One region of the Streptomyces sp. NPDC051909 genome, then DNA from elsewhere that is predicted to be linked to it. Evidence: riboswitches for the same ligand, from Rfam matches in the RefSeq annotation. Region 1 holds a riboswitch; each other region holds the start of a gene.

What was found. A riboswitch is a leader RNA that binds a small molecule or an ion and turns the genes downstream of it on or off. The one in region 1 is predicted to bind cobalamin.
Region 2: another riboswitch for cobalamin. It lies ahead of cobN (cobaltochelatase subunit CobN); the one in region 1 lies ahead of AB0M18_RS08370 (ABC transporter substrate-binding protein).
Region 3: another riboswitch for cobalamin. It lies ahead of AB0M18_RS04980 (ribonucleoside-diphosphate reductase subunit alpha); the one in region 1 lies ahead of AB0M18_RS08370 (ABC transporter substrate-binding protein).

The regions. Positions count from the first base shown of each region.
Region 1 is NZ_JBFAYA010000004.1:184,349-187,618, reverse strand. It holds gene htpX (zinc metalloprotease HtpX) at 1-738, shown strand, start outside; gene AB0M18_RS08375 (hypothetical protein) at 758-1,420, shown strand; cobalamin riboswitch at 1,498-1,661, shown strand; gene AB0M18_RS08370 (ABC transporter substrate-binding protein) at 1,750-2,832, shown strand; gene AB0M18_RS08365 (iron chelate uptake ABC transporter family permease subunit) at 2,829-3,270, shown strand, end outside.
Region 2 is NZ_JBFAYA010000013.1:49,681-52,950, forward strand. It holds gene cobN (cobaltochelatase subunit CobN) at 1-1,831, opposite strand, end outside; cobalamin riboswitch at 1,871-2,010, opposite strand; gene AB0M18_RS21455 (hypothetical protein) at 2,312-3,270, shown strand, end outside.
Region 3 is NZ_JBFAYA010000002.1:444,557-447,826, forward strand. It holds gene mctP (monocarboxylate uptake permease MctP) at 1-221, shown strand, start outside; gene AB0M18_RS04975 (GNAT family N-acetyltransferase) at 297-806, shown strand; cobalamin riboswitch at 841-997, shown strand; gene AB0M18_RS04980 (ribonucleoside-diphosphate reductase subunit alpha) at 1,142-3,270, shown strand, end outside.

The DNA of each region.
Region 1 (3,270 bases):
GGGCAGTTCTGGTTCAGCGACAAGATCGCCGCGCTCGGCATGGGCGCGCGCGAGGTGACCCGCGAGCAGGCACCGGAGCTGCACGGCACCGTCGACCGGATCTGCGCGCTCGCCGACATGCCGAAGCCGAAGGTGGCGATCGCGGAGAGCGACGTGCCGAACGCGTTCGCCACCGGGCGCGGCGAGAAGACCGCGCTGGTCTGCGTGACGACGGGCCTGCTGCGGCGCCTGGAGCCGGAGGAGCTGGAGGGGGTCCTCGCGCACGAGATGTCGCACGTGGCGCACCGCGACGTCGCGGTCATGACGATCGCCTCCTTCCTCGGTGTCCTCGCCGGGGTGATGACCCGCGTCGCGCTCTACAGCGGCCTCGGGCGCAGCCGGGACAGCGCGATGGGCGTCGCCGTGCTCCTCGTGCCGGTCGTCAGCGCGGCCGTGTACATCGTGAGCTTCCTCCTCACCCGGGTGCTCTCCCGCTACCGCGAGCTGGCCGCGGACCGGGCCGCCGCACTGCTCACCGGCCGCCCGTCGGCGCTGGCGTCCGCGCTCACCAAGGTGAGCGGCGAGATGGCCCGGATCCCGACGAAGGACCTGCGCAAGGCGGAGCCGTACAACGCCTTCTGGTTCGCGCCGGCGTTCTCCTCGAAGGAGAGCCTGAGCCGGCTGCTCTCCAGCCACCCCACCCTGGAGCAGCGGCTCGAACAGCTGGCGCGGATCTCGGCGCAGCTCGGCGAGGCGTGAGGCGGGAGGCGGCACGGCGGTGGGACTCCTCGACAGCATCCTCGGGCGCAGCCGGCCGGTACGGCCGGATCTCGACCGGCTCTTCGGGCTTCCGGCCGCGGCCCTCACCCTCCAGGCGGGCACCGGCTTCGTGCCGACGGGCGCGGGGTCGGTGTGTTTCGCGGCGGTGGAGGGCGGGGCCTTCGCGCGGTTGAAGGAGGAGGTACGGGAGCTGCTCGACGCGGCGGGGGCGGCGGGGCCGCCCGGCGCGACGGGCGGCACGGCGCCCGTGACGTACACCCCGGACGCGTACGGCTACACCTGGCTCACCGTCCGCCGCCCCGCCGAGGACCTGATCACGCTGGTCAACGACCTGCACGCGGTCAATTCGCTGCTTGAGGAGGCGGGCTTCGGGCCGAATCTGCTCTGCTCCCTGACCGCGTTCCGCGCGCCCGGGGCCGGCGAACACCGGGCGCGCGACCTGGCGCTCGTCTACCTCTACAAGCGCGGCACCTTCTATCCCTTCGCACCGCGTCCGGATCGTGCCGAGACCCGCGACAACGCGCTGGAGTTGCAGGTCAGGGCGCTGCTCGCGGGCGACCTGGCACTGGAGCCGGACATGGAGCGGTGGTTCCCGGTGTGGGGCGCTCCGGGGCTCGGCGGGGCGGGGCCGGACGGGGCGGACCGGCCGCCCGGACCATGATCGCCCTGTGGTAGTTTGCCCGGGCCAGTCGTACCTCCGCACGGACTCCGCGTGAGCGGCCGTCCTGTGCACGGGTCAGGGAATCCGGTGGGAATCCGGAGCTGACGCGCAGCGGTGAGGGTGACGGGCGGGGCATCGGCCACTGGGGCAGCCGCGTCACGTGCGGTCACGCATGACGTGCGACGTACGGCGTACGACCCGGGAAGGCGTTCCGTCCGAGTGACCCCGAGTCCGAAGACCTGCTGGCGGCCCCGGCACGGTACCGACGTCGTCCGGGGATGACCTACGACAGGCTCCGCGTATGAGCCGTGGACGCAGAGGATTCCCGCGTGCCCCTCGCACTCCCCGCCCGTGCCCTTCGTTCCGCCGTGCTGCTCGTGACCGGGGCCGTGCTGGCCGCCGGCTGCGGCACCGGCGACCCGGCCGCCCCCGGACCGTCCGGGTCCGCCGGATCGTCCGGCTCTTCCGCCAAGGGGGATGCCAAGGCCGGCTATCCGGTCACCCTGGAGAACTGCGGGCAGCGGGTCACCTTCACCGCGCCGCCGCGCCGGGCCGTGGCGCTCGACCAGGGTTCGGCCGAGATCCTGCTGTCGCTCGGCCTCGCCGACCGGATGGTGGGCACGGCGACCTGGACGGACCCGGTCCTGAAGGGCCTGGAGAAGGCGAACGCCTCCGTACCCCGGCTCGCCGACCGCTACCCCTCCTTCGAGAACGTGCTCGACACCGAGCCGGACTTCGTCAGCGCCTCCTTCCTCTACACCCTCGGCAAGGGCGGCGTGGCGCCGCGCGAGCGCTTCGCCCAGCTGGGCGTCCCCACGTATCTCTCCCCCACCGACTGCGTCGACAAGGACAACAGCGGGGACGGCGACGGCGTCCGGACCCGGCCGCTGACGATGGAGACGGTGTACCGGGAGATCCGTGACCTGGCGCGGGTGTTCGGCGTGCCGGAGCGCGGCGAGAAGCTGATCGGCGAGCTGAAGGCACGCGTGGTGAAGGCCCGCGCCGGCGCGGACTTCGGCGGCGCGTCCGTCCTCTACTGGTTCTCGGACTCGCAGGGTCCGTACATGGCCGGGTGCTGCGGCGCGCCCGGGATCGTCAGCACCACCCTCGGGGTGCGGAACGTCTTCGACGACACCAAGGAGGAGTGGCCGCAGATCAATTGGGAGACGGTCGCCGACCGCGATCCCGATGTGCTGGTGATCGCCGATCTGACGCGGAAGGCGCAGTCGGCGGAGAGTGCCGCGAAGAAGATCGAGTTCCTGGAGTCGCATCCGGTCACGAAGAACATGACGGCGGTGAAGGGGAAGCGGTACGTGATCCTCAGCGGCCAGGCGATGAACCCGACCGTGCGGACGGTCGAGGGCGTCGAGAAGGTCGCGGCGGCGTTGCGGGCGTACGGGCTCGCCAAGTGAGCCGCGTCGCCGTCCTCTCGGGAACGGGCGGGCTGGCGCTGCTGTGCGTGTCGGTGGCCGCCGCGATCACGATCGGCCCGGCGGACATCTCCGTGGCCGATGTGTGGTCGGTGCTCGTCACACATCTGGGCACGGGGGACACGGCGGTTCTGAGCCCGATCCGGGACGGCATCGTCTGGAACCTGCGCCTGCCCCGTACGCTGCTCGCCGCCGTGTGCGGTGCGGGACTTGCCGTCTGCGGCGCGGTGATGCAGTCGCTGCTGCGCAATCCGCTCGCCGATCCCTTCGTGCTCGGGGTGTCCTCGGGCGCGTCGACGGGCGCGGTCGCGGTCGTCGTCCTCGGGGTGGGCGGGGGCGCCGTGTCGGTGACCGGCGGTGCGTTCGTGGGCGCGGTGCTCTCCTTCGCGCTGGTGCTGTTCCTCAGCCATGTCCTCGGCG
Region 2 (3,270 bases), on a different contig from region 1:
CGATGTCGCCGTAACTGTCGGCACGCGCCATCGGCGGCACCAGGTGGTCGACGAGGGTCGCGTGCACCCGGCGCTTGGCCTGGGTGCCCTCGCCCGGGTCGTTCACCAGGAACGGGTAGACGAGCGGCAGGTCGCCGAGGGCCGCGTCCGGGCCGCAGGCGGCGGACAGACCGGCGTTCTTGCCCGGCAGCCACTCCAGGTTGCCGTGCTTGCCGAGGTGCACCATGGCGTCGGCGCCGAAACCGCCGTCCTCCGCGCGGGCGGCGATCCAGCGGTAGGCCGCCAGGTAGTGGTGCGAGGGCGGCAGGTCGGGGTCGTGGTAGATCGCGATCGGGTTCTCGCCGAAGCCGCGCGGCGGCTGGATGAGGACGAGCAGGTTCCCGCGCCGCAGGGCGGCGAGGACGATGTCGCCCTCGGGGTTGCGGGACCGGTCGAGGAACATCTCGCCCGGCGCCGGACCCCAGTGCTCCTCGACCTGCTCACGCAGCTCCGCCGGGAGTTCGGCGTACCAGCGCTTGTAGTCGGCGGCCGGGATGCGGACCGGGTTGCGGGCCAGCTGCTCCTCGGTCAGCCAGTCCTGGTCGTGGCCGCCGGCCTCGATGAGGGCGTAGATCAGCTCGTCGCCGTCCCCGGAGACCAGGCCGGGGACGTCCTCGACCGGCCCGAAGTCGTAGCCCTCCTCACGGAGCCTGCGCAGCAGCTCCACGGCGGAGGCGGGGGTGTCCAGGCCGACCGCGTTGCCGATCCGCGAGTGCTTGGTCGGGTACGCGGAGAGGACCAGCGCGAGCTTCTTCTCGGCGTTCGGGATGTGGCGCAGGCGGGCGTGCCGGACGGCGATGCCCGCGACCCGGGCGGCGCGCTCGGGGTCGGCCACGTACGCCGGAAGACCGTCCTCGTCGATCTCCTTGAAGGAGAAGGGGACGGTGATCAGCCGTCCGTCGAACTCCGGCACGGCGACCTGGCTGGCGGCGTCCAGCGGGGAGAGGCCCTCGTCGTTCTCCTCCCAGGCCGACCGGGACCCGGTGAGGCACAGGGCCTGCAGGATCGGCACGTCCAGCGCGGCCAGCGCGCCCGCGTCCCACGCCTCCTCGTCGCCGCCCGCCTGCGCCTCGGCCGGCTTGGTGCCGCCCGCGGCGAGCACGGTGGTGACGATCGCGTCGGCGGTACGGAGGGTGTCGAGCAGTTCGTCCTCGGGAGCCCGCAGCGAGGTCACGTACAGCGGCCTGGCCTGGGCGCCCTGCGCCTCGATGGCCTCGCAGAGGGCGCCGACGAAGGCGGTGTTGCCGCTCATGTGGTGGGCCCGGTAGTAGAGCACGGCGACCGTCGGGCCCTCGGTGCGCCCGGGCGTGCGGTCGAGCGCGCCCCAGGTGGGGGCGGGCGCCGGGGCCTCGAAGCCGTGGCCCGTGAGCAGCACGGTGTCGGACAGGAACCGGGCGAGCTGCCCGAGGTTCGCCGGTCCGCCGTGCGCGAGATAGGCGTGCGCCTCGGTGGCGACGCCGACCGGGACCGTGGAGACGCCCATGAGCTGCGCGTCCGGCGCCTGTTCACCGCTCAGCACGACCACCGGCTTCCCGGCGGCGAGCACCGCGTCCAGGCCCTCCTGCCAGGACCGGACACCGCCGAGGAGACGTACGACGACCAGCTCGACGCCGTCGAGAAGGCCGGAGAGAAGTCCGGGCAGATCGTGCTGGGGAAGCCGGGCGGGGTTGGCGTACCGCCACTCCACGCCCTCGGACGCGGACGCGCCGTCGGACGCGCCCTCGGTCACGGCGGTGTTCGCCGCACGGGCACTGAGCAGGTCGGTGTCGGAATGCGACAGCAGCAGGAGCATGGCGAGGCTCAGGCCCTTCCTCGGGGTGTCCGCGCCCCGGGTGGTCGTTGGACGGCGGGAGTTCCTGACTCACCGGCCCCCGGGATTCCCCCGAGGCCGGCTCACAGTGGCGGGACCGCGCCGGATTCTCACCGGGCTTCCTCCCCGGGGTCCTGGGACCCCATGCCGATCTGCATAGTAGGTCGTGTCCGTACCGCCTGTGCAGCCACCCAGGTTCATGACGTGACAATCAGGCATTGCGACTTTCCAACCGGTTCTCGGCGCTTTCGATCACCCAGATACTCGTTCGAGTGAAGCGCCTGCCGTTCACCGGCGGCTGCCCCCAGCGGTTGGCATCGTTGACAGCCGTTCGGAGAACTCGACGGAAGGGGGTGTTCAGTGGCGAGTGCAGCACGCAACAAGCGAAGCGGACTGCGTACGATCACGGACTCCTTCACCGTCGCCGCGCCTGTGGGTGCACGCATCCGGGACCGGTTACGGATGACCGAGGCCGACAGCGAAGTCCTCACCGCTGTCGGAAGGCACAACGGGCATCATCAGCGCGCCGATCTGACCGCCCGCCTCGCCCTGGGAAATGTGCGGCCGAAGGACACACAGCGCGCCGGGCGAAAGAACAGGCTCACGAAGGTTTCCTCCTCCCGCTGGGCGGGAGCGATGACAAGGACGACCGAGGACCAGTACCAGCTTTCTCTCCGCTGCCTGCACAGCGAGCGCGCGTCGTTGTGCAGCGCCATCGCGGCGATCACCCGGCGGTTGTCCGTTCCGTGCGGTCGGCGCAAGGCCACAACGCGGGGATACACCGACCAGGCAGAACGCTTCCAGAAACAGCGTCGCCTTCAGGTCCTCCAGGCACGGCTCAACCGGGTCGAGCAGCGCATCGAGGCCGGCCGTCCGGCAGTCGTCGTGGGTGGGAAGCGATTCGTCAAGGTACGCCACGGCCTTGCCGCCGCGCAGCTCACCGAGCAGCAGTGGCGTCGGCGGTGGGACGCCTCGCGACTGTTCCTTACGGCTGACGGCGAGTCCGGCGCGCCCCACGGCAACTACACGATCACTGTCGAGCCGGACGGCGGCTCCGTGAGCATCGCGCTCCCCGAGCCCCTACGACACCTGGCCAACGCCCCACGCGGCCGCTATCGACTGGCATGCGCCGTACGGTTTCACCACCGCCGCCAGGAGTGGCTTGATCGCGTGACCGCGAACCGAGCCGTTCGGTACGACATCGTCCTCGATCCGGTACGCGACCGCTGGTACCTGGACGCCTCGTGGTCCACCGACCGATCCGTCCTCCCCACCCCCGGGGAGATCCGTGCGGTCGGGAAGCGACTGCTCGGTGTCGACCTGAACGCCGACCATCTTGCCGCTTACGTCCTCGACTCACACGGCAACCCCGTGTCCGCCCCCATCACCTTGCCGTTGGAGATGACCGGATCGACCGAGAC
Region 3 (3,270 bases), on a different contig from region 1:
GCGGCTCCGCCGCGGAGATCCCGGGCATCGGCGAGATGGGCTACATCGCCCTCACCGCCTTCGTCCTCAACGTGCTCGTCACCGTGGTCCTCACCTTCGTCCTCAAGGCCGTCAAGGCCCCCGAGGGCGTCGACGAGACCTCCCCGGCGGACTACACCGCCGACGCGGGTGACGCGGGCGTCGCCACCGACCTGCCGAAGGTCGGCGCCGCCGGTCACTGACACCGCGCATGAGCCCGCGCCCGTCCCCGAAATCCCGGGGGCGGGCGCGGGTGCGTCAAGGGCACACTGACGTGCATGGACTTCACGATCAGACCTGTACGGCCCGAGGAGTACGAGACCCTCGGCGAGATCACCGGCCGGGCCTACCTCGACGACGGGTTCCTCCTCCATGGCGCGGACGACTGGTACTACGGGCATCTGCGGAACGTGGCCGGACGGGTCGAGGTGGCCGAGGTGCTCGCCGCCGTGGACGCGGACGGCGCCGTCCTCGGCGGCGTGACCTTCGTCCCGGCCCCCGGCGTGATGGGCGACCGCGCCCGCCCCGGCGAGACCGAGATCCGGATGCTGGCCGTCGACCGGGCGGCCCGCGGCCGAGGCGTCGGCGAGGCCCTCGTCCGGGCCTGTGTCGAGCGCGCGCGGGCCGTGGAGGGCTGCGAGAGGATCGTGCTGTCCACCCAGCCCGAGATGCGCACCGCGCACCGCATATACGAGCGCCTGGGCTTCCGCCGCGCTCCGGAACGGGACTGGGCCCCCATTCCCGAGCAGCCCGATTTCCTGCTGCTCTGCTACGCCCTGGAGTTGTAGGAATCCAGACGGCTCGTCAGACGACACACAACATGTGGGGGGTGCCGCGATCGGCGCCCCCCACATGTATGCTCGTCCTCGCTGTCGCCGCAGGGGAATCCGGTGGAAATCCGGAACTGTCCCGCAACGGTGCACTTCGCGCTTTTCGCGCGGAGAGAGTCCGAAGACCTGCCGATGGTGCGCCCGGTCCGTCCGTTCCGGGTGCCACAGACGTCCGGGCCTCGCGGAGTGGGCCGGTGGACGCGGTGCCGCCGTGTGCGTACGTACGCCACGGAGGCCCGTCGTTTCCCGCCTCCCCCGCCCTGGCCCCGAGCCGAGCGAGGGAGAGCCCCCACGTGACCATCGCGCCCGCCGATCCGGCTTCGGCCCAGGCTTCCGCCGTCGACAGCGACGGCCCCGGGACCGCGCTGCTGCGGACCCTGACCGAGCTGACCGCCGACCTCCCGGACACCGACCCCGGCCGGGTCGCCGCCGCCGCGCTGCGCGGCCGGCACCCCGGCTCGGACGCGGCGGAACTGCGCGAGCTGGCCACCGAGGCCGCCGCCGGCCTGATCGCCGAGGACCCGGCGTACTCCCGGCTCGCCGCCCGGCTCCTGACCATCACGATCACCGAGGAGGCGGCCGGTCAGGGCGCCGTGTCCTTCTCCGGCTCCGTCGCCGTCGGCCACCGCGAGGGCCTGATCGCCGACCGCACCGCCGACTTCGTCGCGCTGCACGCGGAGCGCCTCGACGCGGCGATCGACCCGGCCGCCGACGACCGCTTCGGCTACTTCGGTCTGCGCACGCTGTACTCGCGCTATCTGCTCCGGCACCCGATCACCCGCAAGGTGATCGAGACCCCGCAGCACTTCATGCTGCGCGTCGCCTCCGGCCTCGCCGAGAACGACTCGGCCCGCGCGCTCGACGAGGTCACGGCGCTGTACGGGCTGATGAGCCGGCTCGACTACCTGCCGTCCTCCCCCACCCTCTTCAACTCCGGCACCCGCCACCCGCAGATGTCGTCCTGCTACCTGCTCGACTCCCCGCTGGACGAGCTGGACTCCATCTACGACCGCTACCACCAGGTCGCGCGCCTGTCCAAGCACGCCGGCGGCATCGGCCTCGCCTACTCCCGCATCCGCGCCCGCGGTTCGCTGATCCGCGGCACCAACGGGCACTCCAACGGCATCGTCCCGTTCCTGAAGACCCTCGACGCCTCCGTCGCCGCCGTGAACCAGGGCGGCCGCCGCAAGGGCGCCGCCGCCGTCTATCTGGAGACCTGGCACGCGGACATCGAGGAGTTCCTGGAGCTCCGCGACAACACCGGCGAGGACGCCCGCCGCACCCACAACCTCAACCTGGCACACTGGATCCCGGACGAGTTCATGCGCCGGGTCGACGCGGACGGCGAGTGGTCGCTGTTCTCCCCGGCCGACGTGCCCGAGCTCGTCGACCTGTACGGCGAGGAGTTCGACGCCGCCTACCGCAGGGCCGAGGCGGCGGGCCTGGCCCGCAAGACCATGCCGGCCCGGGACCTGTACGGCCGGATGATGCGCACCCTCGCGCAGACCGGCAACGGCTGGATGACCTTCAAGGACGCCTCCAACCGCACCGCCAACCAGACCGCCGAGCCCGGCACGGTCGTGCACTCCTCGAACCTGTGCACCGAGATCATCGAGGTCACCGACGACGGCGAGACCGCCGTGTGCAACCTCGGCTCGGTCAACCTCGGCGCCTTCGTGCTCCAGGAGACGGGCGACCTCGACTGGGACCGGCTCGACGAGACCGTCCGCACGGCCGTCACCTTCCTCGACCGGGTCGTCGACATCAACTTCTACCCGACCGAGCAGGCCGGCCGCTCCAACGCCAAGTGGCGCCCGGTCGGCCTGGGCGCGATGGGCCTCCAGGACGTCTTCTTCAAGCTGAAGCTCCCCTTCGACTCGGCCGGAGCCCGCGCCCTGTCGACCCGCATCGCCGAGCGGATCATGCTCGCCGCGTACGAGGCCTCCGCCGACCTGGCCGAGCGCAACGGCCCGCTGCCCGCCTGGGAGAAGACCCGCACGGCCCGAGGCGTGCTGCACCCCGACCACTACGACGTCGAGCTCAACTGGCCGGAGCGCTGGGCCGCGCTGCGCGCGCGGATCGCGTCGACCGGCCTGCGCAACTCCCTCCTCCTCGCCATCGCCCCGACCGCGACGATCGCCTCGATCGCCGGCGTCTACGAGTGCATCGAGCCGCAGGTCTCCAACCTGTTCAAGCGCGAGACGCTGTCCGGCGAGTTCCTCCAGGTCAACTCGTACCTGGTCGCGGAGCTCAAGGAGCTCGGCGTGTGGGACGCGCAGACCCGCGAGGCGCTGCGCGAGGCCAACGGCTCGGTGGCCGGCTTCGGCTGGGTGCCGGCCGAGGTGCGCGAGCTGTACCGCACGGCCTGGGAGATCCCGCAGCGCGGCCTGATCGACATGGCCGCCGCCCGCACCCCCTTCCT